DNA from 4 places in the Streptomyces sp. NPDC007088 genome. Region 1 is predicted to be linked to each of the others. Evidence: riboswitches for the same ligand, from Rfam matches in the RefSeq annotation. Region 1 holds a riboswitch; each other region holds the start of a gene.

Region 1 (7,027 bases):
GCGGGCGGTGCGCCGGGCGGGCGTCACCGCGCCCCGGGCGACTCTTCCCCCGTCTGCTGCCGCCGTCCGGTCAGCTCCTCCAATGCCTTGACGACGATCTCCTGCGTCGCGGCCTTGTCCGCGCCCAGGGAGGACAGCGGACCCGATCCGTCCTCGTGCTCCAGCAGGGCGAGCAGCAGGTGCTCCGTACCGACGTAGTGGTGGCCCAGGCGCAGCGCCTCGCGGAAGGTCAGCTCCAGCACCTTCTTCGCCGCCGGATCGAAGGGGACGAGAGCGGGGGCCCCTTCGACGCGGGGCGGGAGCAGTGGTTCGACCGCCTCCCTGAGCGCGCGCGGTGAGATCCGCTGCGCGGTCAGGGCCGCGACCGCGAGACTCTCCGGCTCGGCCAGCAGCCCGGCCGTCAGGTGGGCGGGGGTGATGCGTTCGTTGCCCGCGTCCTGCGCGACGGTCTGCGCCGCCATGACCGCGTTCTTCGCGCGCGGGGTGTACCGGCTGAAGCCCTCGTCGGCGGACATGTCCGCGCCGTCCGTCGCGTCCTTGGGCACGAAACGCTTCTGGGCCGCCTGCCGGGTCACCCCCATACTGCGGCCGATGTCGGTCCAGGAGGCGCCCGACCTGCGTGCCTGGTCGACGAAGTGGCCGATCAGGTGATCGGCCACCTCGCCGAGGTGATCGGCCGCGATGACGGCGTCGCTGAGCTGGTCGAGGGCGTCGCTGTGCGTTTTCTTGATGGCGTTGATCAGGTCGTCGAGACGGATGCCCCGCTGCACGGACGAGGACTCTGCCGGATGCGTCATGTGACAACCGTAGGTTGACAATCAAGGGGCGTCAACCTCTGGTTGTCACTCACTCCGGCCGGATTCCCGCCTCTCTCCGGCGCCGACGAAGTCGGCCACCGCCCGTGCGAACGCGAGCGGTTGGTCCTCCGCGATGAACGTACCGCTGTCGGGGATCTCCACGAGACGCGCGTCGGGCAGCAGCGCGGTCAGCCGGTGACCGTGCTCCAGCGGCATGACCCGGTCCCGCGTGCCCCACACCACGAGCGTGGGCCGGTCGAAATCGCGCAGCCCCTCGGCGGCCTCCCGCATGTCCTCGGGGCGCGTGGCGGTGAGGTAGGCCCGCAGATCGCGTCGCACACCCGGATTCTCGATCAGGCCCCGGAACCAGCCGTCCGTGACCTCGTGCGGAACCGGGCGCACCGTCATGGGCCCCAGCATGGTCGGGCCCCGGCGCAGCGCCCGCACCCGCACGATCCGGCTCACCAGCCACAGACCGCCCGGCACCCGGCCCGCGAGGGAGACCGCCTTGCCGGGAAGACCCGGCGGGTAGTTGTCGAAGACCTCGCACGCGCCGATCACCAGCCGCGCGATCCGCTCCTTCGCGAGCGGGGCGGCGAACAGGAACAGGCCCGAGTCGCTGCCCACCAGCGTCACGTCCCGCAGGCCAAGGGCCGTAAGGAACTCCGCCTCCAGGGCGGCGATGCCGCGCGGGCTGAGGTCGGCCCCCGGCCGCAGCGGCACCCGGTGGCCGCCCAGCGGCAGGTTCGGCACGATCACCCGGCACGCGGGCGCGAGTGCGGACACCAGTCCGCGCCAGTAACTGCCGTCCATCGCCAGGCCGTGCAGGAGCACCACGACCGGCCCCTCGCCCCCCGTGTCCTCGTACTCGACGGTTCCCGCGGTCAGTTCGATCGTGCGCATGACGGCTCCTTCGCCGTGGCGGGCGCGCGGGCGGCGCGCGCGACCTCGTACCGAGACCCGCCCGGGGCGGGCGAACCGAGCGTAGACGACGCCGTGCGCCCCCGTGGCCCCATCACGCGGGCAGCTGACGCGCCCTGGACGCGGGCCGCGCCCGGCCCGGTGGGGGCCGGCCGGGCGCGGCGCCCGCCGCCTGCGGTTTCGTCACCCGATCGGCCCCGCCCGGTGCCCGCGGGGCCGTGGCCGTGCCGCTCCTCCCGCCGTGCCCGCGCGCGTTCGACGGGCGGGTTGGCGGGGAGGAAGCAAAGATGGGCCGTGACATACGCCGCTGAGCGGGCAGGCGAGCGAGAGCCGTAGGAGCAGTCCAGGCTCCGGACACCGCAGACCCCTGAGAAGGGACGACAACCGTGGCACGACCCAGGATTCTCGTAGTGGGCGCCGGCTTCGCCGGAGTGGGATGCGTACGCCGTCTGGAGCGGCGTATTCCACCGGGCCGGGCGGACATCACCCTGGTCGCGCCCTTCTCGTACCAGCTGTACCTGCCGCTGCTGCCCCAGGTGGCCTCCGGGGTGCTCACCCCGCAGTCCGTCGCCGTCTCGCTGCGCCGCAGCCAGAAGCACCGCACCCGCATCATTCCCGGCGGCGCGATCGGCGTGGACACGCAGGCGAAGATCTGCATCGTGCAGAAGGTCAACGGCGAGATCGTGCACGAGCCGTACGACATCATCGTGCTCACCCCCGGCAGCATCACCCGCACCTTCGACATCCCCGGGCTCACCGAGAACGCCCGGGGCATGAAGACCCTCGCCGAGGCCGCGTACATCCGCGACCACGTCATCTCCCAGCTCGACCTCGCCGACGCGAGCACCGACGAGGAGGAACGCGCCTCCCGCCTGCAGTTCGTCGTCGTCGGCGGCGGCTACGCCGGGACCGAGACCGCCGCGTGCCTGCAGCGCCTGACGCACAACGCCGTCAAGCACTACCCGCGCCTGGACCCCTCGCTCATCAAGTGGCACCTCATCGACATCGCGCCCAAACTCATGCCGGAGCTGGGCGACGAACTCGGCAAGGCCGCGATGAAGGTGCTCGAACGGCGTGGGATCGACGTCTCCCTGGGCGTCTCGATCGCCGAGGCCGGACCGGAGAAGGTCACCTTCACCGACGGCCGCACCCTGCCCTGCCGCACCCTCATCTGGACGGCCGGGGTCGCCGCCAGCCCCCTCATGGCGACGCTCGACACGGAGACGGTGCGCGGCCGCGTCGCCGTCACCCCGGAGATGAACGTCCCCGGGCTCGACGGCGTCTTCGCCCTCGGTGACGCCGCGGCCGTGCCCGACCTCACCAAGGAGGAGGGCGCGATCTGCCCGCCCACCGCCCAGCACGCGATGCGCCAGGGACGCAAGGTCGCCGACAACGTCATCGCCAGCCTGCTGCACCAGCCGATGCGTCCCTACGTCCACAAGGACCTCGGGCTCGTCGTCGACCTCGGCGGCACCGACGCCGTCTCCCGGCCGCTCGGCGTCAACCTGCGGGGACTGCCCGCCGAGGCGGTGGCCAGGGGCTACCACTGGTCGGCGCTGCGTACCGGGCCCGCCAAGACCCGTGTCATGACGAACTGGCTGCTCAACGCGGTGGCGGGTGACGACTTCGTCCGGACCGGCTTCCTGTCGGAGAAGTCCGGGACCCTGCGCGAGTTCGAGCACACCGACGTGTACCTGACTCCGGAGCAGATCCGCGAGCACACCGCCGCCCTGCACGGCGTGCACTGAGCGCGGACCCGCCGAACACGGCGAAGGGGCGGGGGCGGGCGGTTCGGCACCGCCCGCCCCCGCCCCTTCGCGCGCTCAGACCAGCGCGGGAACGGACCGCGGCCGGCCCTCGGCGTCGATCGCGACGAAGGTGAGCCGTGCCGTCGCGACCTCCGTCACCGGGCCGGAGAAGTTCCACCGCTCGGCCGTCACCCGTACCGCGACGTCCATCGAGGTCCGCCCCGCGCGCTCCAGCGTGGCCTCGGCGCTCAGCAGATCGCCCGCGCGCACCGGCGCGAGAAAGGTCATCCGGTTCACGGACACGGTCACCGCCGGACCGTCCGCGTGCCGGCCGGCCGAGGCCGCCGCCGTGTCGTCGATCAGCTTCATCACGACACCTCCGTGGATGGTCCCGTACAGGTTGGTGTCGTGTTCGCTCATGATGTGCTTGAGCATCACCTGGGACTCAGCGGGGGTCTTGCTGTCCCGGACGGCGGCCGGGGGGTTTCCGGCGGACTGCACAGTCACGTCAACTCTCCTTCGCGAGCGGCGTTCTCGGACCCGGCACCGCGGGCGGGAGGACACCGGGTGCGGTGACCGGCACCGGGACGGACCCGGCCGCGACGGCAGCGGCCCGCACCCCGCGGCCGCCCTCGCGCGCACACCGGGTTCACCGCGGGCGCCCACGGCACCCACGGGCAGCGGCAGGTCTTCGGACTCGCGAGCACACACGCCGTACGCCCTTGTACGAGACGGGGCGGGCGGGCACCTACTGGCCGTCGCTTCCCGGGCCCGGTTAGGCCCAGTGCGTGGGACGGCGGTCGTTCTCGCTCACCGCTGCGGGGCAGTCCCGGACTCCCACCGGGTTCCCTCTTACGACGCACCCCGATCCTGAAGGAAAGGGGGCGAACCGACTGCTCGCCCAGCCTAACCCGCGTCACCCGTTTGATCGATCATCCGTGGTCCCCGGCGTACGTGAACTCGGCAACAGCGCGCCGGGCCGGCGCCCGCCCCCACCAGCGGCGCGTCCGCACGCCCACCCGTGGCGGGCGTGCGAGCACCACCACCCGTCGTCCGCCCGGGGCCCCCGCGCGCAGAAGACCTGCCGCGTGCGAGCATGAGGCCCTGTGGAGACCAGAGGGGAGCCGGCCCGGTCCGCCGGGGCGGACGACGCGGAGGGCTGGGGCGACCGGCCCGGGGACACCGCCCTGACCCTGCGGGTACCGGAGGCCGATTCCCTGGTGACGGCCGGGTTCCCCGCTCATGTCACGCTCCTGTACCCCTTCGTGCACGAGAGCCGGCTCGTACCGGGGGCCCGGCGCGAACTCGCCCGGCTGTGCCGGGCCCACCCCGCCTTCACCCTCCGATTCGCGCGGTTCGGCCGCTACCCGGGGGTGCTCTACCTGGAGCCGGAACCGCACGAGCCGGTCCTGGCCCTGCGCGCGGCGCTCCGGGAGCGCTGGCCCGAGGCGGTGCCTTACCGGGGGCTCTTCGGCCCCGGAGGGCTGCCCCCGCACCTCACCCTCGCCCACCACGAAAGGCCCGGAACGTACCCGTCGGCCTATGACGCTCTGGAGCGGCGCTACGCGGAGAAGCTGCCGCTGTGCACCCGCGTGGCCGTGGTCCACCTCATCGTGCGGCGCGAGGGGGCCTGGCAGGACGCGGACGTCCTCCCGCTGGGACCGTAGCCACGGGCCCGCCCGGAACCGGAAGGCGCCACCGCCCGCTCAGGGGTAGAGGTCGCGCCGATAGGTCGCCGGGTCCTCCAGCGCGTCGAGCAGCAGCGCCGCGAGATCCGCGTACGTCGTGCGCGGGGCGGGGGAGCGGTGCGGGGTGAAAGGCGCGCGGCGACGGCCGTGCGCGGGTCCCTCGACGAGGACGACCGGCCGCACGATCGTCCACTCCAGGCCGCTCGCCGCGATGACGGCGTCCTGGTCCTCCCGCTGCCGGATGACGGGCCGCGCCGTCGCCCGGTACAGCGCGGACACCGTGCGGTTGAGCGGCCCCGCCGTATGCCGTCCGTAGGCCGCCTCCGAGACCACCAGAAGCCTGGGCACCCGCAGCCGGCGCATCACGTCGACGACGGTGCGGGTGCCGCGGGAGTACAGCGGGACGTCGCGCCGTCCGCCGCGCAGCGCGTACGCCACCACCGCGGCCCCGGCCCCGTCGAGGGCGTCGGCGACCTCGTCCTCGTCGAAGGGGCCGCCGGTCACCACCCGGTCGGCCGGGGCCTTCGCGAGCCGGGCCGGATCGCGCACGACCGCCGTCGTGGTGTGCCCGGCCCGCGCGGCCGCGTACAGAAAGGCCCGCCCGGCTCTCCCGGACGCGCCGAAGACGGTGATCCTCATCCGTGCGCCCCCGCGCCCCGGCCGGGACCGTTCATGGCATCGCGCCTTCCTGGGAGTAGGACCGACACTCCGACGCTGGGCCCCCGCGCTCTCCCGCGCAACTCGCGTGACCCGTCCGCCGCCCGCCCCCGTGATCCAGGGGGAGTCAGTGCGGGGCACCCGGCCCGTGCGGGGCGCGCCATTCGACGTGGTCCAGCGCGGGCAGCTCCTCCTCGCGCACCGGTTCGCTGCGCCGGCCACCGCTCTTGAAGAAGTCGGCGAGGACGAGGGTCGCCGCCCCCACGGTCACCGCGTCCGGCCCGAGCAGCCCCATGCCGATGGTGACCTTCCCGGCCGGGTGGCGCAGCGAGAAGCTGTCGGCGTAGCGGCGCAGGGACTCCAGGATGTGCGGGCCCAGCTGAAGCCCCGCCCAGCCGCCGATGAGGACCCGCTCCGGGCTGAAGAGGTTGATGAGGTCGGAGATGCCCGCGCCCAGGTACTCGGCGGTCTCCTCCAGCACGGCGACCGCCACCGGATCGGGCGCGCCGCCGTCGTCCCGGGGCTGGGCGGCGGCCAGCAGCGCCGTCACCGCCTCCTCCTCGCCGGCCCCGTCCGGAAGGGTGCCCCCCGCCTCCACCCAGCGCTGCAACAGCGCCTCGGAGCCGGCATACGCCTCCAGACAGCCGCGCGCCCCACAACGGCAGCGCCGGCCACGGACGTTGACGGTCAGGTGGCCCCACTCCCCGGCGCTGCCGTGCATTCCGCCGTGGATCGCGCCGCCGGTCACGATGCACGCGCCGACCCCCGAGCCGAACAGGACGATGACCGCGTCCTCGGCGCCGCGGCCGCCACCGAACCACATCTCCGCCTGACCGAGTGCCTTGGCCCCGTTGTTGACGTGGAAGCCGACCTCCGGGGGCAGTTCGGCGACCTGGCGCAACAAGGTCTCCAGCGGCACACCGGCCCAGCCGATGGTCTGCCCGTGGACCAGGGCTCCTTCAGGACCCGAACGCTCCACGATGCCGGGCACCCCCACGCCGACACCCAGGAGCCGGTCGGGCGGGACGGACGCCTCGGTGAGCACCGAGGCGATGCCCTCGCCGATGTACCGCACGATGACGTCGACGTCGTAACCGAGCTGGGTCAGCGCCAGCTCCGAGCGCGCGAGTTCGGACATGCCCAGGTCGAACAGCTCGATCCTGACCATCGTCTCGCCGACGTCCACCCCGATCAGGTAACCGGCCGAAGGGGAGAC
Region 2 (7,027 bases), on a different contig from region 1:
CAGGGATGCCTTCAACCCCCCACCCACTGCGACGGCATACGACATGTACGGCTCGCGGGACTGGGACCTGATCATTAATGGTGTAGACCAGTACCGGGAGCTTGGCCTAGACCTTTAGGGGTGTCAAGGGTGTATAAGAGGGGCTGCGGTCTCTGTTATGGGACCGACACCTTGCCCGGGGCGGACCCGCCTCGCACACCCCCGGCCCGACGGTCCGGGACCCGGGCCCCGGGCCGTCACCGCGGGAGTGGGGAGACGGTCCGGGCCGCCCTCGGCGGACGCGGTCTCCCAGGATCGTGCCACGATGGGGCCCGCGGCGGGCGGGATTCGCGAGCGGCAGTGGACAGCGGCCGGAGAGGCAGACGATGGGCACCGACGGGGGCAGGACCGGAGCGAGGGCGACTTTCCCGGGCGCGGCTGAGCCGACGGCCGCGACGAGGACCGCTCGCGTCCCCAAGTACTACCACCTCAAACGGCACTTGCAGGAGATGACCCGGACCCTGCCGCCCGGCACCCCGGTCCCGCCCGAGCGCACCCTGGCCGCCGAGTTCGACACCTCGCGCACGACGGTCCGTCAGGCGCTGCAGGAACTCGTCGTCGAGGGGCGCCTGGAGCGCATCCAGGGCAAGGGCACCTTCGTCGCCAAGCCGAAGGTCTCGCAGGCCCTCCAGCTCACCTCGTACACCGAGGACATGCGGGCCCAAGGACTCGAACCCACCTCGCAGTTGCTCGACATCGGCTACGTCACGGCCGACGACACCCTGGCCGGACTGCTGGACATCACCAGCGGCGGGCGCATCCTGCGCATCGAACGGCTGCGGCTGGCGAGCGGCGAGCCGATGGCGATCGAGACCACCCACCTGTCGGCCAAGCGCTTTCCCGCGCTGCGCCGTTCGCTCGTCAAGTACACCTCGCTCTACACCGCCCTCGCCGAGGTGTACGACGTGCGGCTCGCCGAGGCCGAGGAGACCATCGAGACCTCGCTGGCCACCCCGCGCGAGGCCGGGCTGCTGGGCACCGACGTGGGCCTGCCGATGCTCCTGCTCTCGCGCCACTCGGTGGACGGACGCGGCGAGCCGGTGGAGTGGGTGCGCTCGGTGTACCGGGGCGACCGCTACAAGTTCGTGGCCCGGCTCAAGCGCCCGGACTGAGGTCCGGCGGGTCCCCCTCGCCGCCCGCCCCGCCCTCTCCCGTCACGGGCGCCCCCGCCGGCGCCCCCGGCGCGGCGTCCGTTATGCGGTACGGGGGTTTCACAACGCCTTTACGTCGCCTAGATTTCGCCCGTCGCGCCCTGATCGACGGGGGCGACCCGGCGCACAGCGGAGTGCGCGCGGGCGACGGAGGGGACGGAGCAGGACATGGCGCGGGAAGTGGAGACAAAGCCGAACCCGGGGGGAGGTGGCGTGCGGCAGCCCGTCGTGACCCCGCTGAGAGTCGTGGTCGGACTGTGCCTGCTCGCGCCGTTCGTGGCGATGTTGTGGGTGGGTTCGTACGCGAGGATCGACCCGGCCTTCATCGGCATCCCCTTCTTCTACTGGTACCAGATGCTCTGGGTGTTCGTCTCCAGCGCGCTGACCCTGCTGGCCTACAAACTCTGGCAGCACGACCAGCGCACCCGGCGTGCCGCTCGCGGAGGTGAGCCCCGATGAAGGACGGCGTCAACGGGGTCGCTCTGACGATCTTCATCCTCTTCTTCGTCGCGGTCACCGTCATGGGCTTCATGGCGGCGCGCTGGCGGCGGGCCAGTACCGAGAGCCTCGACGAATGGGGCCTGGGCGGCCGGTCCTTCGGGACCTGGGTGACATGGTTCCTGCTCGGCGGCGACCTCTACACCGCGTACACCTTCGTCGCGGTGCCCGCGGCGATCTACGCGGGCGGGGCGGCCGGCTTCTACGCCGTGCCGTACACCATCCTGGTCTATCCGCTGATCTTCACCTTCCTGCCGCGGCTGTGGTCGGTCTCGCACCGCCACGGCTACGTCACCACCTCCGACTTCGTGCGCGGGCGCTTCGGCTCGAAGGGGCTCTCGCTCGCGGTGGCGCTGACCGGCATCCTCGCCACGATGCCGTACATCGCCCTGCAACTCGTCGGCATCCAGGCGGTCCTGGACGTCATGGGCGTGGGCGGCGGGGAGGACACGAACTGGTTTGTCAAGGACCTGCCACTTTTGATCGCTTTCGCCGTTCTCGCGGCGTACACGTACTCCTCGGGGCTGCGGGCGCCCGCGCTGATCGCCTTCGTCAAGGACGGGCTGATCTACCTCGTGATCGCGGTCGCGATCATCTACATCCCGGTCAAGCTCGGCGGTTTCGACGACGTCTTCGCGAAGGCCGGCGACGCGCTCTCCCAGAAGAACCCGGCGACCGGACAGCCCAAGGGCGCGCTCTTCCCCGGGGAGAAGGGGCAGTGGGGGTACGCGACCCTGGCGCTCGGCTCGGCGCTAGCGCTGTTCATGTACCCGCACTCGATCACCGCGACGCTCTCCAGCAGCAAGCGGAACGTGATCCGGCGCAACACGACGATCCTGCCGCTGTACTCGCTCATGCTGGGGCTGCTCGCCCTGCTGGGCTTCATGGCGATCGCGGCGGGCGTGAAGGTCGACAACGGGCAGCTCGCCATCCCGCAGCTGTTCGAGGACATGTTCCCGGACTGGTTCACCGGGGTCGCCTTCGCGGCCATCGGAATCGGGGCGCTGGTGCCCGCGGCCATCATGTCGATCGCGGCCGCGAACCTGTTCACCCGCAACATCTACAAGGACTTCCTGAAGCCGGACGCGACCCCGGCCCAGGAGGCCAAGGTCTCCAAGCTGGTCTCGCTGCTGGTCAAGGTGGGCGCGCTGATCTTCGTCCTCGGTATGGACAAGACGGTGGCGATCAACTTCCAGCTGCTGGGCGGCATCTGGATTCTGCAGACCCTGCCCTCGCTCGTGGGCGGCCTGTTCACCCGCTGGTTCCACCGCTGGGCGCTGCTCACGGGCTGGGCGGTCGGCATGGCCTACGGGACGTGGGCGGCCTGGACCGTGGCCAGCCCCACCCAGGACCACTTCGGGGGCTCCTCGAAGGAGATTCCCGGGCTCGGAGAGATCGGCTACATCGGCATGACGGCCATCGTGCTGAATCTGGTCGTCACGCTGGTCCTCACGGTCGTCCTGCGGGCCCTGAAGGCCCCTGACGGCGTCGACGAGACGGTTCCCTCGGACTACGTCGTGGACGCGGGCGACCCGGGCGTGCGGGAGGAGCTGCCGCCCGCGACGGCGGGAGCCCCGGCCGGTCACTGACGCCCCGGCACAGGGATCCGGAGGGCCTCACGGACGGGCCCGGAGGAGGGGCGCGGGCTTCCTCCTCCGGGCCCGTCCGGTGTCCGCGCGGGCCGCCGGGCCCGGCCCCGCACCTCCCGCGATCCGAGTTTTCGCGGACGGGGACGGGGGCCGCTTGTGGAGCCCGCACACCGCGCGGCGGCCTCGGGTCGGGCCGCTGCGCGGGCCGGGGAACGCCCCCTTGTCGGCACTCCACAAGGCTTGGCCGGTACGTGACCTTCGCCCGCCTCGACACAACATCTGGGGTCTCCCTCAGCCCACCCACCCCACATGTATGCTCAGTCTCGCTGTCGTCGCAGGGGAATCCGGTGCGAATCCGGAACTGTCCCGCAACGGTGTGTGGTGCGCCTTTTGCACGCCCGAGTCCGAGGTCCTGCCGACAGCGCGCCAAGGACCGACCGGCCCTGGCGCCCAGACGTCCGGGCCTCGCGGAGTGGGCCGGTGGATGTGTCGCCCCGCCCTGCCCCGGGCCCGTGCGCCGCTCCCCGCTGCCTCCCGCCGGCCCACAGCCGAGCGAGGGAGAGCCACACAGTGACCATCGCGCCAGCAGATCCCGCTTCAGCGGTCACGGCCGAACAGGATCTTCCGGGAACCGCCCTGTTGCGGACCCTGACGAATCTCACCGCCGATCTCCCCGACACCGACCCCGGCCGGGTCGCCGCCGCCGCCCTGCGCGGCCGCAGCGCCCACGCCGACGAGGCGGAGCTGCGCGAACTGGCGACCGAGGCCGCCGCCGGTCTCATCTCGGAGGACCCCGCCTACTCGCGGCTCGCCGCCCGGCTGCTGACCCTCGGCATCACCGAGGAGGCCCGCAGCCAGGGCGCGCACACCTATGCCGAGTCGGTCGCCGTCGGCCACCGCGAGGGCCTGATCGGTGACAGCACGGCCCGCTTCTGCGCACTGCACGCCGAGCGGCTCGACGCGCTGATCGACCTGGAGGGCGACGACCGCTTCGGCTACTTCGGCCTGCGCACCCTCTACAGCCGCTACCTGCTGCGCCACCCGATCACCCGCAAGGTGATCGAGACTCCGCAGTTCTTCATGCTGCGCGTGGCCTCGGGCCTGGCGGCGGACGAGTCGGCGGCCGCGGTGGACGAGGTGGCCTCGCTGTACCGGCTGATGAGCCGCCTCGACTACCTGCCCTCCTCCCCCACGCTGTTCAACTCCGGTACGCAGCACCCGCAGATGTCCTCGTGCTACCTGCTGGACTCGCCGAAGGACGAGCTGGACTCGATCTACGAGCGCTACCTCCAGGTGGCCCGGCTGTCCAAGCACGCGGGTGGGATCGGCATCGCGTACTCCCGTATCCGCGGCCGCGGTTCGCTGATCCGGGGCACCAACGGCCACTCGAACGGCATCGTGCCCTTCCTGAAGACGCTGGACTCCTCGGTCGCGGCGGTCAACCAGGGCGGCCGGCGCAAGGGCGCCGCGGCGGTGTACCTGGAGACCTGGCACTCCGACATCGAGGAGTTCCTGGAGCTGCGCGACAACACGGGCGAGGACCAGCGCCGCACCCACCACCTCAACCTCGCGCACTGGGTCCCGGACGAGTTCATGCGCCGGGTCGCCGAGGACTCCGAGTGGTCGCTGTTCTCCCCGGCCGACGTCCCCGGGCTGACCGACCTGTGGGGCGAGGAGTTCGAGACCGCGTACCGCGAGGCGGAGGCGGCCGGGCTGGCGCGCAGGACGCTGCCGGCCCGCGAGCTGTACGGGCGCATGATGCGCACCCTCGCGCAGACCGGCCAGGGCTGGATCACCTTCAAGGACCACTCCAACCGCACCGCGAACCAGACCGCCGAGCCCGGTCACACCGTGCACTCCTCGAACCTGTGCACGGAGATCATCGAGGTCACCGACGACGGCGAGACGGCCGTGTGCAACCTGGGTTCGGTGAACCTGGGCGCCTTCGTCGAGAACGGGGACATCGACTGGGAGCGGCTGGACGAGACCGTCCGCACCGCCGTGACCTTCCTCGACCGGGTCGTGGACATCAACTTCTACCCGACCGACCAGGCCGCCACCTCCAACTCCCGCTGGCGTCCGGTGGGTCTGGGCGCGATGGGCCTGCAGGACGTGTTCTTCAAGCTGCGGCTGCCCTTCGGCTCCCCGCAGGCGAAGGCGCTGTCCACCCGGATCGCCGAGCGGATCATGCTCGCGGCCTACGAGGCGTCCGCCGACCTCGCCGAGAAGCACGGACCGGTGCCCGCGTGGGAGAAGACCCGCACGGCGCGCGGGGTGCTGCACCCCGACCACTACGACGTCGAGCGGACCTGGCCGGAGCGCTGGGAGGCGCTGCGCGCGCGGATCGCGCGGACCGGGATGCGCAACTCGCTGCTGCTCGCGATCGCCCCGACCGCGACGATCGCCTCGATCGCCGGTGTCTACGAGTGCATCGAGCCGCAGGTCTCCAACCTGTTCAAGCGCGAGACGCTGAGCGGGGAGTTCCTCCAGGTCAACGGCTATCTGGTCAACGACCTCAAGAAGCTCGGCGTGTGGGACGAGCGCACCCGTGAGGCGCTGCGCGAGGCGAACGGCTCGGTGGCCGGCTTCCACTGGATTCCCGAGGACGTACGCGAGCTGTACCGCACCGCCTGGGAGCTTCCGCAGCGCGGGCTGATCGACATGGCCGCCGAGCGGACCGCCTTCCTCGACCAGTCGCAGTCGCTCAACCTCTTCATGGAGACGCCGACCATCGGGAAGCTGTCCTCGATGTACGCGCACGCCTGGAAGAAGGGCATCAAGACCACGTACTACCTGCGTTCGCGTCCGGCGACCCGGATCGCGCGCGCGGCCGGTTCCGGGGCCGCCACCGCCTCGGTCCCCGCCCAGCAGTCCGTGCCCGACGCGGACGCGATCGCCTGCTCCCTGGAAAACCCCGAGTCCTGCGAGGCCTGCCAGTAATGACCACCACTCCCACGGAAGAGAACACCGCGGCCGCCGCCCCCGGCGCCAAGGCCGTGAAGAACCTGCTCGACCCGGGCTTCGAACTGACCCTGCGTCCGATGCGCTACCCGGACTTCTACGAGCGCTACCGGGACGCGATCAAGAACACCTGGACCGTCGAGGAGGTGGACCTCCACTCGGACGTGAGCGACCTCGCGAAGCTCTCGCCGATGGAGCAGCACCTGATCGGCCGGCTGGTGGCCTTCTTCGCCACCGGTGACTCGATCGTCGCCAACAATCTGGTGCTGACGCTGTACAAGCACATCAACTCCCCGGAGGCGCGGCTGTACCTGAGCCGTCAGCTGTTCGAGGAGGCCGTGCACGTCCAGTTCTACCTGACGCTGCTCGACACCTACCTGCCCGATCCGGACGACCGGGCGGCGGCCTTCGCGGCGGTGGAGAACATCCCGTCGATCCGTGAGAAGGCGGAGTTCTGCTTCAAGTGGATCGACGAGGTCGAGAAGCTCGACCGGCTTCAGTCCCGGTCGGACCGCCGGCGCTTCCTGCTCAACCTGATCTGCTTCGCGGCCTGCATCGAGGGCCTCTTCTTCTACGGCGCCTTCGCGTACGTGTACTGGTTCCGCTCGCGCGGACTGCTGCACGGTCTGGCCACCGGCACCAACTGGGTGTTCCGGGACGAGACGATGCACATGAGCTTCGCCTTCGACGTCGTGGACACCGTCCGCAAGGAGGAGCCGGAGCTGTTCGACGACCGCCTGGAGCAGGAGGTCAAGGACATGCTCGCCGAGGCCGTGGAGGCGGAGCTGC
Region 3 (7,027 bases), on a different contig from region 1:
CGGACCGCCTCTCTCGGACCCGAAGCGGTGGCGGAATGGGAGTTCTCCGCCGCACCGGAAGTGGTGGCGCGGGCCCGGGACGCCGCCACCGGACAGCTCGCCGCGTGGGGCCTTGGGGAACTGAGCTTCTCCCACTCCCTCATCGTCAGCGAGCTCGTCACCAACGCCGTCCGCCACGCGGGCGGTCCCGTCCGGGTACGCCTCATCCGCGACCGGCTCCTGATCACCGAGGTGAGCGACCCCAGCAACACCCAGCCCAGGCTGCGCCGCGCGCACTCCACCGACGAGGGCGGGCGAGGACTGTTCCTGGTCGCGCAGCTCAGCCTGCGCTGGGGCAGCAGGTACGGGGCGACGGGCAAGACGATCTGGGTCGAGCAGGAGCTGTCGGCCGACTGAGCGGACGGCGCCGGGCCGGGGCGCACCGGGCGGCCCCGGCCCTCCTGGGACGCGCGGTCAGGACCTGCCGAGCTCCTCGCGGACGATCCGCGCGGCCGCCACGAGGTGTTCCAGGGAGGCACGGGTCTCGGGCCAGCCGCGGGTCTTCAGGCCGCAGTCGGGGTTGACCCAGAGCCGTTCGGCGGGGATGGCCCCGAGTCCGGCGCGCAGCAGGGCGGCCGCCTCCCGCGTGCTCGGTACGCGGGGGGAGTGGATGTCGTACACCCCGGGCCCGGCCTCACGCGGGTAGCCGTGTCCGGCGAGTTCGTGGGCGACCCGCATGTGGGAGCGGGCCGCCTCAAGGCTGATGACATCGGCGTCGAGGTCGTCGATGGCCGCCACGATGTCGCCGAACTCGGCGTAGCACATGTGGGTGTGGATCTGGGTGGCCGGGCCTGCGCCGCCGGTCGCCAGGCGGAAGGACTCGGTGGCCCAGTCCAGGTAGGCGGGCCGGTCGGCGGCGCGCAGGGGCAGGGTCTCGCGCAGGGCGGGCTCGTCCACCTGGATGACCGGGGTCCCGGCCGCCTCCAGGTCGCCGACCTCGTCGCGCAGGGCGAGGGCGACCTGTCGGGCGGTGTCGCCGAGGGGCTGGTCGTCGCGGACGAAGGACCAGGCGAGCATCGTGACCGGGCCGGTGAGCATGCCCTTGACCGGCCGGTCGGTGAGGGACTGGGCGTACGTGGTCCAGCGCACCGTCATCGGCTCGGGGCGGGAGACGTCGCCGGCCAGGACCGGCGGGCGGACGTAGCGGGTGCCGTAGGACTGGACCCAGCCGTGCTGGGTGGCGAGGTAGCCGGTGAGCCGCTCGGCGAAGTACTGCACCATGTCGTTGCGTTCGGGTTCGCCGTGCACCAGCACGTCCAGCCCGGCCCTCTCCTGGAAGGAGACGACTTCCCGGATCTCGGACCGGATGCGGTCCTCGTAGCCGTCCGTGTCGATCCGTCCCGCGCGCAGGTCGGCGCGGGCGGTACGCAGCCCGGTGGTCTGCGGGAAGGAGCCGATGGTGGTGGTCGGCAGCAACGGCAGCTTGAGACGGGCGCGTTGAGCGGCTGCCCGCTCACCGTAGGGCTGCGAGCGACGGGTCTCGGACTCGGTGACGGCGCCGGTTCGGGCGCGTACGGCCGGGTCACGGGTGAGGGGCGAGTGCGCGCGGGAGGCGAGATCGGCCCGGTTGGCGGCGAGTTGTGCGGTGATCGCCTCCGTACCGCCCGCAAGCCCCCTGGCGAGGGTGACGATCTCGGCGGTCTTCTGCCGGGCGAAGGCGAGCCAGCGCAGGATCTGCGGTTCGATCTCCCGCTCGGCCGAGGTGTCGAGCGGGACGTGCAGCAGGGAGCAGGAGGCGGACACGTCGACCCGCCCGGCCAGGCCGAGCAGGGTGCCGAGCACGGCCAGCGACCCGCTCAGGTCGTTGACCCAGATGTTGCGCCCGTTGACGACACCGGCGACCAGGCGCTTGCCGGGCAGGCCGCCCACGGCGGCGAGCGCGTCGAGGTTGGCCGCCGCCGACTCGGTGAAGTCCAGGGCCAGTCCCTCCACCGGCGCCTTGGCCAGGACCGGGAGGGCCTCTCCGAGGCGGTCGAAGTAGGAGGCCACGAGCAGCTTGGGGCGGTCGGTGAGGGCGCCCAGTTCACGGTAGGCGCGTTCGGCGCCGTTCAGTTCCGCCGGGGTGCGGTCCTGCACGAGGGCGGGCTCGTCGAGCTGCACCCACTCGGCGCCCGCCGCCCGCAGGTCGGCGAGGATCTCGGCGTACACCGGGAGCAGCCGGTCGAGCAGGGTCAGCGGGTCGAAGCCGGACGGCGCCCCGGGCGCGGGCTTGGCGAGCAGCAGGTAGGTGACGGGGCCGACGAGGACCGGCCGGGCGTTCAGGCCGAGTTCCAGGGCCTCACGCAGCTCGGCGACCTGTCGGCCGGAGTCCGCGCTGAACACCGTGTCCGCGCCCAGCTCGGGAACGAGGTAGTGGTAGTTGGTGTCGAACCACTTCGTCATTTCGAGCGGTGCGAGGTCCGCGCTGCCGCGCGCCATCGCGAAGTAGCCGTCGAGCGGGTCGGCGGCCACCGCCGCACGGTGACGCTCGGGGATCGCGCCGACCATGACGCTGGTGTCCAGGACGTGGTCGTAGTACGAGAAGTCCCCGGTCGGTACCTCGTCGATCCCGGCCTCGGCCAGCTGCCGCCAGTGGGCGCGACGCAGCCGGGCGGCTGTCGAGTGGAGCGAGGCGGCGTCGACCCGGCCCTTCCAGTAGCCCTCGATCGCCTTCTTCAGTTCCCGGTTCTGGCCCTGACGGGGGTAGCCGTACACGGTGGACCGTGCTGCCGCGGCTGCGGACTTGGGGGTCACGGAGATCTCCTTCGCGAGACGAGTCCCTGAATCCCGGGGACGGCACGCGAGCGCGAAGGGGTGACGAACCGGGCGGTGTGCCTCACGTGCCGGGCACGCGCGACTCTCCGCCGGGTATGTACGCCGACCCGCCCACGAGGTCACCGGGATGTCCGCGCACGAGCCGGTCGTACGCGGGCAGTGGCAGGTCTTCGGACTCGCGGGCCCGTCCTCTCGGGGGAGGACACCTACTGGCCGTCGCTTCCCAGGTCCCGTACGCCGGGGCCCAGTGCGTATGACGGCGGTCGTTCCCGCTCACCGCTGCGGGGCAGTCCCGGATTCCCACCGGGTTCCCTCTTGCGACGCCTCCCGCCTGGCGGACGGGGCGAACCAGCTGCGCCGACCAGCCTACGGTGCGCCACGGCCGCGCGGAGCGCCACGTCCAGCATGCGGATGGTGCGGGTGGCGCACGTCGGCGTGGCGAACGCCGCCGGCAGGACACGCCCGGGGGAGGGCGCCGCCCGCGGGCACGGTCAGGAGGCGGCCGGCGGCGTCCGGTCGTCGGCCGCCGCCAGACGGGCGGTGAAGTCGTCCGCGAAGCGGGTCAGGAGGCGGCCGAAGGTCCTGCGGTCCTCCTCCTCCCAGTCGGCGACCGCCTCGGCGAACCAGCCGAACAGGGTGCTGACGTACCGGGCGGCTCCCGCGGCGCCGGAGTCGGTCGGCTCGATGAGGCTGGCCCGCCGGTCCAGCGGGTCGCCGACGCGCCGGACCAGATGCCTGCGCTCCAGCTCCTTCACCTGCCGGGTGATGTGCGGACCGGCCATCTCCATGCGCTGCGCGATCTCTCCCACGCGCAGGGGACGGTCGGCCATGTGCAGAGTGAGAAGGACCGACAGGGCCGGCCGGTCCAGCCTCAGGTCCACGGACTCCATCGCGCGCTCGGTGAGCCGGCCCCGGCTGAGGGCGTTGCTCAGCCGCATCAAACGGGGCATCACCTCCCGGCCCAGGGCCTCGTCCGCCGGCACGGTAGGGGCGTCGCCCTCGGGGAGGGGTGGTGGAGTGCTCATCCTCGCCTCACTTGCCTACCTAAAGTAGGTATCTATATGGTGGTGGAAGCGGCACGCCCGGGGGGGCGTCTCCGCCCAAAAAGGATACCTAAAGTACGCATCATTGAGCGTACCGAGCACGGCTGGGAGAGCGACCCCATGAATCACCACGCCCGAAGGACCGTCCTCATCTCCGGTGCCAGCATCGCCGGACCGGCTCTGGCTTACTGGCTCGACCACTACGGCTTCGAGGTCACCGTCGTGGAGAAAGCGCCGTACCTGCGGGCCGGCGGGTACCCCATCGACATTCGCGGGACGGCGATGGAGGTCGTCACCCGCATGGGCCTGCGTCCGCGGCTGGAACGGGCCCACGTGGACAGCAGGCGGATCTCCTTCCTCGATCAGGAGGGGGCGCTCCTCGCCGCCGTACGCCCGGAGGTGGTGACCGGCGGTGTAGAGGGGCGTGACCTGGAGGTGCGCCGCGGGGATCTCGCCGACCAGCTGTACGCACTCGTGCGCGACCGCGTCGAGTTCGTCTTCGGCGACTCCATCGACACCCTCACCGAGGGCCCCGGCCACGTCGAGGTGAGCTTCCGCGGCGGCGAGCGGCGCACCTTCGACCTCGTCGTCGGCGCCGACGGACTGCACTCGAACACCCGCGGTCTGGTCTTCGGGCCCGAGGAGCGGTTCCACCACTACCTCGGCCACTGCTTCGCCGGCTTCACCCTGCCCAACCACCTCGGACTCTCGCACGAGGGCCTCGCCTGGAACGCCCCCGGCAGGGCCGCCGTCCTCTACGCCACCGATCCGCAGGCCCCCGTGTACGGCTTCCTCAACTTCGCGCGGGACGAGGCGCCCTACAGCGCCTTCCGCGCTCCCGAGGCGCAACGCGACCTCGTGGCGGCGCAGTTCGAGGGGGACGGATGGGAGGTCCCCCGTCTGGTGGCCGCCATGCGCGCGGCTGACGACCTCTTCTTCGACGTCGTGAGCCAGATCCACCTGCCGTCCTGGCACCGGGGCCGAGTGGCCCTGGTCGGCGACGCCGCCTACGCCCCGTCCTTCATGTCCGGCCAGGGGTCGAGCCTCTCGCTGGTCGGCGCCTACGTCCTCGCCGGTGAACTGGCCACCCACACCGACCACGGCGCGGCCTTCACCGCCTACGAGCGGGTCATGCGCGAGTTCGTGACCAGGAACCAGGCGCTCGCCACTTCGGGAGGCGCGACCCTGGTGCCCCGCACCGCGCCGGAACTGGCCCGCCGCAACGAGGCGTTGCGGTCCGCACCCGGCCTCCTCCCCGCCGCGGGAGGTGAGGAGGCCCACACCGCTCTGACGCTGCCTGAGTACCCGGCTCGTTGAGCGCGCGCCCCTCTGCCCTCCCGGGGGGTGAGGGATGGCACCCGGTCTCGCGTGCAACCGGACCGCCGCCCACCGTCGCAGAACACGAAGGGCAGCCACCGGCGGTCGGCGCGGGAGTCCTGGGCGGGGCGCCGGTGCCCCGTCCCGTACCTCGCAGCCGCGCAGGTGTGGGGCCCCGAAGCCCCCGTAGCGCGGGACGCGACGGTGAGCGCGCGCACGGTGGCGATCCGTCTGACCCCGCGGACCGGTACCGTCATCGCGCCCGAGACGCCCCCTCGGACCGGTCGCGTCCTTCTGGTCCTTCGTCGTGGCCCCGGGGGAGTTCGGGTCGAGGCACAGGCCCCTGCTCGTCCTCGGCCCGCTCCTCGTCCTCGTCCTGTGCGTGGTGCCCTCCGGTCACCGGGGCGATGCCGGCTCCCCCCGGACGTACCGTCGCTCGTTGCCCGAACGTGTCCGCGCACGAAGTGGGGCGAGAGCTCCCGTGAGCGATGACAAGAAGGTGTACACGCCCTCCCGGCCACGGGAGCCGGGCGGCCGGTGCCGGATTCTGGGCGGGTTCGCCACCGGCGGCCGAACGCTGGAGGCGGGCTTCCGGATCGCGCCGCCGTTCCGGGCACTGTCGGCCGCCTCGTCCCGCGGTACAAGGGCCGACGGCCGTCTGCGCGTCTCGACGCGTCACCAGGGCGGGCCGCTGTCCACCGAGGACGCCCCCACCCGGAGCGTCGACCGGGTCGGGAAGCTCGCCCCGGCGAGGTGGTCGGTGCCGAGATCGACCAGCTCGCCCCCGGTGGGGCCCGTCCTCCGCGTTCGAGGCCGGGGGCCGGAGCCAGCCACTTTGTCCCCTCACGGATAAAAGTTCCGGACTGATGCGTCAAAAAGGTTCCTGGGCGAGGGAAATGCCATTACCTTCCTGACCTGTACCGGACAACAAGGACGCGTGCGCCTCCCTCCCTCGGCGCCCGCGTCCCCGGCGCGACGGCGCGCGCCTGTGCGAGACCACTCAGTCCCGTTGACTCCACGGAGGACGCGCGTGCACAGGAGACTCACCCGACCCCTAGCGGCGCTCGCCGGCACCCTGCTCGCCACCGCGGGCGTGTTCACCGTCCAGCAGACCCCAGCCGAAGCGGCCCCCGCGGCGCCGGAGTTCCAGCAGGTCACCCTCGCCAAGGGAGTGGCCGAGACGGGCGAGCCGATGACGCTGGCCGTGCTGCCCGACCGATCCGTCCTGCACACCTCGCGGGACGGCACCCTGCGCCTGACCGACGCGGCCGGCACCACCGGAGTCGCCGGCAAGCTGGACGTCTACTCGCACGACGAGGAGGGCTTGCAAGGTGTCGGTGTCGACCCCGCCTTCACCACCAACCGCTTCGTGTACCTCTACTACGCACCGAAACTCTCCACCCCCTCCGGAGACGCCCCCGCGGACGGCTCGGCCGCCGACTTCGCCCCCTTCGACGGTGTCAACCGGCTCTCCCGTTTCGTCCTGAGGACGGACGGCACCCTGGACACCGCCAGTGAGAAGAAGGTCCTCGACGTCCCCGCGAGCCGGGGGCTGTGCTGCCACGTCGGCGGCGACATCGACTTCGACGCGCAGGGCAACCTGTACCTCTCCACCGGGGACGACAGCAATCCCTTCGCCTCCGACGGCTACAGCCCCCTCGACGAGCGGCCCACCCGCAACCCCGCGTACGACGCCCAGCGTTCGGCGGGGAACACCAACGACCTGCGCGGCAAGGTGCTCCGGATCAAGGTCAACGCCGACGGAAGCTACTCGGTGCCGGCGGGCAACCTCTTCGCCCCGGGCACCGCGAGGACGCGGCCCGAGATCTACGCCATGGGCTTCCGCAACCCCTTCAGGATGACCGTCGACAAGC
Region 4 (7,027 bases), on a different contig from region 1:
CCGGCGTTTCTCAGCGACCGCCGACGACGGGCCACGACGCGAGGAGCACACGCTCCCCGAAGGGCGGAAGGCGGCGCGGCCGTACCTCCGGCGGTTGAGCGTCTTGACGGGGGTGACTGCCTTTCGGCGACTCCCGAGTTCCAGGGGGAGGGCGCGTCCGGAGATATCCGCGTCACCCCTCGCGGTCGGTGCCCGCCGCCCGGAGACCGGCTCCCTGGACGGCCCCCGGCGCGCGCCGGGGGCCGTGGCGGCCACGGCCCCCGGCCCCGGCGCGTGGCCGGTCGCGCCCCCGGCCGACTGGCCGGGGGCGCGGGCGCCGTACGGGCAAGCGCCCCGCGCGGCGGATCAGTTGGGCAGGGTCCACTTCTGGTTCGCGGCGCCGGAGCAGGTCCACAGCTGGAGGCGGGTCCCGTTGGCCGAGCTCTTGTTGGTGGCGTCGAGGCACTTGCCGGACTGCGGGTTGACCAGCGAGCCGTTGTCACCGGCGCGCCAGACCTGCGAGCCCGTGCCGTTGCAGTCGTAGAGCTGGACGGTGGTGCCGTTGGCGGTTCCGGCGGCGGTCACGTCGAGGCACTTGCCGAGGGCGCGGAGCGAGCCGTTCGAGGCGACCTCCCACGTCTGCGCGCCGGTGCCGTTGCAGTCGTAGAGCTGCGCCGCCGCGCCGTTGGCGCTCGACGCGCCCGCGATGTCCACGCACTTGCCGCCGTAGCCGACGATCGGTCCCGAGGCGGTGCCGCCCGGCGGGTTCGAGGGGCCCGAGGCACCGCCGAGCCACCGCAGGCCCTGGAGCAGGAGCTTGTTCTGCTGAGCGCTCGCGAAGGTGGAGGAGAGGGCGGTGTTGGTGCTGTAGTTCATCGCGTTGTGGCCGAAGTTGTTGTAGATCATGCGGTAGTCGCGGTTGGTCCACGAGATCGGGTAGTACCCGCTGTACCAGCTCTGGTTGGGGTCCGTGCCGATCGGGAACGTGGACTGGTCCATCGCGGCGAGGACGTCGATCGCCGGGTTCTTCCGCAGGTCGTTCTGCCAGCTGTACCACTCGCTCACCGACGAGGTGATCGTCGAGGGCAGGCCGGCGGTGGCCGCGTGGCCCGCGTCCTCGATCCTCAGCGTCTCCTGGGTCGGGCCCCAGGTGTTGCTGCGGAAGGCGCCGGTGCCGAGGAAGGTGTTGTGGTACCAGGGCCAGTCGCCCGGGTCCGTGTTGAACGCGGCGACGTGGAAGCCCATCCACCCGCCGCCGTTGTCCATGAAAGTCTTGAACGCGGCCTGCTGCGAGGCGGTGTGGGGATAGTTGTCGAGGAAGATCACCACCTGATACTTCGCCAGGTTGGCGGTGTTGAGCTGCCCCCAGTCGGAGGTCGAGGTGTAGGTGAAGCCGTTCGCCGCGCCCTGCTGCGGGAACCAGGCGTTCGCCTCGTGTACGAAGTTGATGTGCGCGGCGTCGTAGGTGCCGTCGTAGAAGGCGAGCACCTTGAAGGGCTCGGCGGCGCGGGCGTCCTGGGCCGGGACGGCCTGGAAGCCGAGGACCACGGCGAACAGGGCGAGCAGCCTGACCAGCACGCGTCCCGGGAACGCGGCCGTACGGGTGGGGGGCATGGGGGAAGAACCTCCTGCGCGGGGCGAGTCGGGGGCAGAACCCCGCATCAGGATTCAAGGGTTGAAGTCGTGTGCACGTCAATACACGCGTCGGCATTAGTCCGGACCAGTCGTCGCCGGTCGCTCGTCCTGCCCGCGTCCAGCGCCCTCGCGGGGTCCCCCGTCGTCCCCGCCCGCCATACCCCGCGCCAGGCCGACTCGTGCCCCGCCCCGGCCGGACCGGGGCGGGGTGGAGGCGGTGGTCCGGCCCGCCTCCTCGTACCCGAGCGAGGGTTTCCTCGTCGCGAGCCGGAGTCCTCAGGGGCCGACGCGGCCCACTGACGGCCTCAGGAGCGGTCGGTGTCGCGCAGGTACGCGCCGAGACGCTCGACGGCCGAGGGGTTGCGCGGGCTCTCCACGAGGTCGGCGTAGTCGAGCGTGAAGATCCGCCGGTGCTTGATCGCGGAGACGTTCCGTAGCGGCGGGTACGAGAGGAGGAACTTCTTCTTCTGCGCCGCACTCGTCGAGCCGTAGTCGTTGACGACGATGACGTCCGGGTTCCGCTTCACGACCGTCTCCCAGCCCACCGTCGTCCACGAGTCCTTGAGGTCGTGCAGGAGGTTGACGCCGCCGGCCTCGCTGATGATCTGCTCGGGCGCGGCGTAGCGGCCGGAGGTGAACGGCTTGTCCTGGCCGCTGTCGTAGAGGAAGACCGAGGGCCGGTCCGTGTCCTCGGGGGCCTGGGCGCCGACCGCGGCGACCGCCGCCTTGTACCGCTTGATCAGCTTCTGGGCGCGCTTCTCGACGCCGAAGATCCTGCCGAGGTTCTCCAGGTCCGTGTAGAGCGCGTCGAGCGGCGGCATGATGCCGCGCGAGGTGCTCGTGCTCGCGTTGCGGCAGGACTCGGTGAGCAGATACGTGTCGATGCCTTCCTTGTGCAATTCCTCCGGCGTGAGCGTGTTCTCGTTGAAGCCGTAGTTCCAGCCGGCGAAGACGAGGTCGGCGCGGGCGTTGAGGGCGATCTCCTTGGTGACGCGGTCCTTGGCGAGCCACTTCACCTTGTCGTAGGCGTCCTCGTACGGCAGGCCGTCGGTCGAGCCCTTGTCGGCGGGCATGACGTATCCGGCCATACGGTCCTCCAGGCCGAGCGCGAACATGAGCTCGGTGATGCCGACATCGTTGGTCACCACCCGCTCGGGGCGCTTGTCGTACGTGACCTTCTTGCCGCAGTTGGTGACGGTCACCGCCTGCGAGGTCGCGGCCTTGTCGTCGGAGGAGACGTTCGCGCCGCAGCCGGTCAGGGCGAGGGCGGCGGCGAGGCCGGACGAGGCGGTGGACAGGAGCTTGCGCACGGGGGGCCTTCCAGTCAGGGGTGTCGGGGGGCGAGCGGATCGAAGAGGAACTGGGCGGCGCCGGTTTCGGGGTGGCGTACCCGGTGCGCCCGGACGTGGAAGACGTCGGCGAGGAGGGCGGGGGAGAGGACCTCGTCCGGGGGGCCCGAGGCGACGACGCGGCCGGCGTGCAGGACGTGCAGCAGGTCGCAGTGGGCGGCGGCCAGGTTCAGGTCGTGCAGCGCGGCCAGCACGGTCGGGCCGCTGCCGCGGACCCGGCGCAGCACGTCGAGCTGGTGGGCGATGTCGAGGTGGTTGGTGGGCTCGTCGAGGACGAGGACGCGCGGCTCCTGGGTGAGCGCGCGGGCGATGAGGACGCGCTGCTTCTCGCCGCCGGACAGCGACAGGAAGCCGCGCGCGGCGAGGTGCGCCACCCCGGCCTGTTCCAGGGCCCGCGCACAGATCTCCCGGTCCCGTGCGGCGGTGCGTTCGCGGTGGGGCAGGCGGCCCATCGCGACGATCTCGGTGACCGTGAAGTCGAAGTCGGCGGCCGACTCCTGGGGCAGCGCGGCGAGAAGCCGGGCGGCGGCCCGGGGTGTCATGCGGTGCACGTCCTCGCTCTCGATCCTGACGACCCCCGCGTCGGGGCGTCGCGCCCGGTACACGCAGCGCAGCAGGGTGGACTTCCCGCTGCCGTTGGGCCCTACCAGTCCCACGAAGGTGCCGGCGGGAGCGTCCAGGGTGACCTCGTCGATCAGCCGGGCGCCCGCCACCTCGACCGAGAGACCTTCGACGTCGAGTCGCACGTCTTCTCCTTCACATCAAGCCTTGGCACGTGCACGGGTACGGGCGGTGGGGCGGGAGGCGTGAGCTTCAGCGTCCGGGGAGCGCGTTGCCCCCGCGCCGCATGAGGAGCAGGAACGCGGGCACACCCAGCGCCGAGGTGACCACCCCGACGGGCAGTTCGGCCGGGGCGAGCAGCACCCGGGACAGCACGTCGGCCCACACGAGCAGCACCGCCCCGGCGAGTGGCGCGACGGCGAGTACCCGGGCGTGCGAGGCGCCCACGAGCATGCGCACGAGGTGGGGGACCATCAGCCCGACGAAACCGATCGCGCCGCTCACGGCGACGACGGTGCCCGTCACGGCCGCCGTGACGACGAACAGCTCGCGCCGCAACCGGTGGGGCGGCACGCCGAGCGCCGCCGAGGTCTCGTCGCCCAGGGAGAGGGCGTCGAGCGCGCCGGCCCGCAGCCTGAGCCACAGCCAGCCCGCCACCACCGTCGCGGCCGCCAGCGGCACCTTCGGCCAGGTCGCCCCGCCCAGGCTGCCGAGCAGCCACATCATCGCCGCCCGTGCCGCCTCGCCCCGCTCGGCGCCGAAGACCATGACGGTGGTGACCGCCTGGAAACCGTAGGCGAGGGCGGTGCCGGTCAGGACGAGCCGCAGCGGGCTGAGCCCGAGCGGGGAGCGGGCCACCAGATAGACGACGAGGGTCGCGCCGAGCGCCGAGACGAAGGCCGAGAAGGAGAGCGCCCAGACACCGAGAGAGGCGAGCGCGCCGAACAGGATGACCGCGTTGGCGCCGACGGCGGCGCCCGAGGAGATCCCGAGGACGAAGGGGTCGGCCAGGGCGTTGCGCACCAGCGCCTGTACCGCGACCCCGACCGAGGCGAGTCCCGCCCCGACCACGGCGGCGAGCACGACACGCGGGAAGCGGATCTCCCACACGATGGTGTAGTCCGCGGCGTCGTCGGTGCCCAGGTTCCCGCCGCTGAGGCCGGCCCACAGGAGCCGCAGCACCTGCCCCCAGCCCGTGCCCGTCGCGCCGAGCCCGACCCCGCAGGCGAGTGAGACGGCCAGTGCGAGTGCCAGCCCGACGACCAGCGGCGCAGTGGGTGTGCGTTCCCGTGGGACATCCGCGGGGGCGGTGGGGGCGGTGGTGCGGGACACGGTGGCGCACATCCTCCGGGGTTGACGCCACCGGTGGAGTACGCAGGGCACCAGAAGGGCCCGGGGGCTCTGGGGGTCCTGCTCGCAGTCCGCGGCGAGCGGTTGACGGGTTGCACACCTGCCGCGGGCGATCGGGCTCGCGTGACCTGGACGGACCACGCACACCGTTGCGGGACAGCGCCGGACTCGCACCGGCTTCCCCCACGAGAGGCACCAGCAGCGTAGCAAGCCGGGGGCGGCGGCCGACCGGGCGGATGGCGCTCGCCCGGGGGAGCGGCGGTCCGGCGAGGGAGTGGGGCGGGCCGGCCGGTGCTCGCGCGAAACGGCGGTCGCGGCGAGGGCGAACGCCATGGAGGCGAGACGCGTGGTGCGGACGCCACGAGAACGCCGTGCGGACGTGTACGCGCAACTCCCCGGGAGGCGGGGACTGTTCTTTCCTTCCCCGGTCCGCGCCCCCCGCGCCCCGCGTACCGCCTTCCCAGCAGGCGGTTACGGGGACGGACGGAGCGCTCCGAGGGGGTGGCGGCGGGCACCGTCCGAGCGGGCGGCTGTGTGACAGCTGTTGACAATCACATGACATGCTTGAAAACTCTGATCGCCAGCTCGCACGAGATCGACTGAACAACTCAAAAAACTTGCGTAGCTGACGCAAAACATCAGCACATGACTCTGTCTACCCCCACAGAACAGAGGGCTTCATGACTCTCGTGACCAGGAAGCACACGCGGCGACTCAGGAGAAGGCTGCTCGGCGGCGTGCCGGTGGTGGCGCTGCTGGCCGGCGGTCTGCTGCCGGCCGCGCCCGCGGCGGCGCAGATCCCGGCCGACCGGGACGTCCGTGCCGGGGCGGCGGCGCAGGGCGCCACCGTTCCGTATACGGAGTACGAGGCGGAGAACGGGACCTACGAAGGGACGCTGCTGAAGGCCGACGCCAAGCGGACCTTCGGCCACACGAACTTCGCGACCGAGTCCTCCGGGCGGTCCTCGGTACGGCTGGACGGCACCGGGGACTACGTCGAGTTCACCTCGACGGTGCCGACCAACTCGCTCGTGGTGCGCAACTCGATCCCCGACGCGCCCGGTGGTGGCGGTACCGAGGCGACCATCAGCGTGTACGCCGACGGGAAGTTCGTGCAGAAGCTCGACCTCTCCTCGCAGCACAGCTGGCTGTACGGCAACAGCGACGACCCCGAGTCGCTGACCAACACCCCGCAGGCGGACGCCCGCCGGCTCTTCGACGAGGCGCACACCCTGCTCGACAGGAGCTACCCGGAGGGCACCACCTTCCGGTTGCAGCGCGACGCGGACGACTCCGCCTCGTACTACGTCCTCGACCTCGTCGACCTGGAGCAGGTCGCGCCGCCCGCCGCCAAGCCCGCGGAGTGCACCTCGATCACCGAGTACGGGGCGGTCCCGGACGACGGGAAGGACGACACCGAGGCGCTGCAGGCGGCGGTCACCGCCGACCAGAACGGTGACACCGACTGCGTGTGGATCCCCGCCGGGCAGTGGCGCCAGGAGCAGAAGATCCTGACCGACGATCCGCAGAACCGGGGCCAGTACAATCAGGTCGGCATCAGGGACGTCACCATCAAGGGCGCGGGCATGTGGCACTCGCAGCTCTACACGCTCACCCAGCCGCAGGACGCGGGTGGCATCAACCACCCGCACGAGGGCAACTTCGGCTTCGACATCGACGACAACACGCAGATCTCGGACCTGGCCGTCTTCGGCTCGGGCCGGATACGCGGCGGGGACGGCGGCGCCGAGGGCGGCGTCGGGCTCAACGGCCGCTTCGGCAAGAACACCAAGATCTCCAACGTCTGGATCGAGCACGCGAACGTCGGCGTGTGGGTCGGCCGGGACTACGACAACATCCCCGAGCTGTGGGGACCCGGCGACGGCGTCGAGTTCAGCGGGATGCGCATCCGGGACACCTATGCGGACGGCATCAACTTCACCAACGGAACCCGTAATTCGACGGTCACCAACTCCTCGTTCCGCACGACGGGCGACGACTCGCTGGCGGTCTGGGCCAGCAAGTACGTCAAGAACCCGGCGACCGACGCCGGACACGACAACACCTTCTCGAACAACACGATCCAGCTGCCCTGGCGGGCCAACGGCATCGCGGTGTACGGCGGTCACGACAACACCGTCGAGAACAACCTC

Evidence for each region. A riboswitch is a leader RNA that binds a small molecule or an ion and turns the genes downstream of it on or off. The one in region 1 is predicted to bind cobalamin.
Region 2: another riboswitch for cobalamin. It lies ahead of ACFYMP_RS04250 (ribonucleoside-diphosphate reductase subunit alpha); the one in region 1 lies ahead of ACFYMP_RS30645 (acyl-CoA thioesterase).
Region 3: another riboswitch for cobalamin. It lies ahead of metE (5-methyltetrahydropteroyltriglutamate--homocysteine S-methyltransferase); the one in region 1 lies ahead of ACFYMP_RS30645 (acyl-CoA thioesterase).
Region 4: another riboswitch for cobalamin. It lies ahead of ACFYMP_RS20680 (FecCD family ABC transporter permease); the one in region 1 lies ahead of ACFYMP_RS30645 (acyl-CoA thioesterase).

Annotation. Positions count from the first base shown of each region.
Region 1 covers NZ_JBIAFO010000033.1:5,160-12,186, reverse strand. Annotated here, with positions in the region: gene ACFYMP_RS30660 (Clp protease N-terminal domain-containing protein) at 24-797, opposite strand; gene ACFYMP_RS30655 (alpha/beta fold hydrolase) at 843-1,700, opposite strand; gene ACFYMP_RS30650 (NAD(P)/FAD-dependent oxidoreductase) at 2,105-3,466, shown strand; gene ACFYMP_RS30645 (acyl-CoA thioesterase) at 3,542-3,973, opposite strand; cobalamin riboswitch at 4,131-4,375, opposite strand; gene ACFYMP_RS30640 (2'-5' RNA ligase family protein) at 4,573-5,133, shown strand; gene ACFYMP_RS30635 (NAD(P)-dependent oxidoreductase) at 5,173-5,793, opposite strand; gene ACFYMP_RS30630 (ROK family protein) at 5,939-7,027, opposite strand, start outside.
Region 2 covers NZ_JBIAFO010000002.1:256,445-263,471, reverse strand. Annotated here, with positions in the region: gene ACFYMP_RS04265 (GntR family transcriptional regulator) at 366-1,151, shown strand; gene ACFYMP_RS04260 (DUF3311 domain-containing protein) at 1,359-1,649, shown strand; gene mctP (monocarboxylate uptake permease MctP) at 1,646-3,277, shown strand; cobalamin riboswitch at 3,579-3,712, shown strand; gene ACFYMP_RS04250 (ribonucleoside-diphosphate reductase subunit alpha) at 3,848-6,217, shown strand; gene ACFYMP_RS04245 (ribonucleotide-diphosphate reductase subunit beta) at 6,217-7,027, shown strand, end outside.
Region 3 covers NZ_JBIAFO010000004.1:134,209-141,235, forward strand. Annotated here, with positions in the region: gene ACFYMP_RS08535 (SpoIIE family protein phosphatase) at 1-396, shown strand, start outside; gene metE (5-methyltetrahydropteroyltriglutamate--homocysteine S-methyltransferase) at 454-2,772, opposite strand; cobalamin riboswitch at 2,958-3,110, opposite strand; gene ACFYMP_RS08545 (MarR family winged helix-turn-helix transcriptional regulator) at 3,285-3,818, opposite strand; gene ACFYMP_RS08550 (FAD-dependent monooxygenase) at 3,957-5,153, shown strand; gene ACFYMP_RS08555 (PQQ-dependent sugar dehydrogenase) at 6,184-7,027, shown strand, end outside.
Region 4 covers NZ_JBIAFO010000012.1:159,308-166,334, reverse strand. Annotated here, with positions in the region: gene ACFYMP_RS20695 (ThuA domain-containing protein) at 346-1,593, opposite strand; gene ACFYMP_RS20690 (ABC transporter substrate-binding protein) at 1,920-2,924, opposite strand; gene ACFYMP_RS20685 (ABC transporter ATP-binding protein) at 2,939-3,709, opposite strand; gene ACFYMP_RS20680 (FecCD family ABC transporter permease) at 3,777-4,868, opposite strand; cobalamin riboswitch at 4,965-5,089, opposite strand; gene ACFYMP_RS20675 (right-handed parallel beta-helix repeat-containing protein) at 5,555-7,027, shown strand, end outside.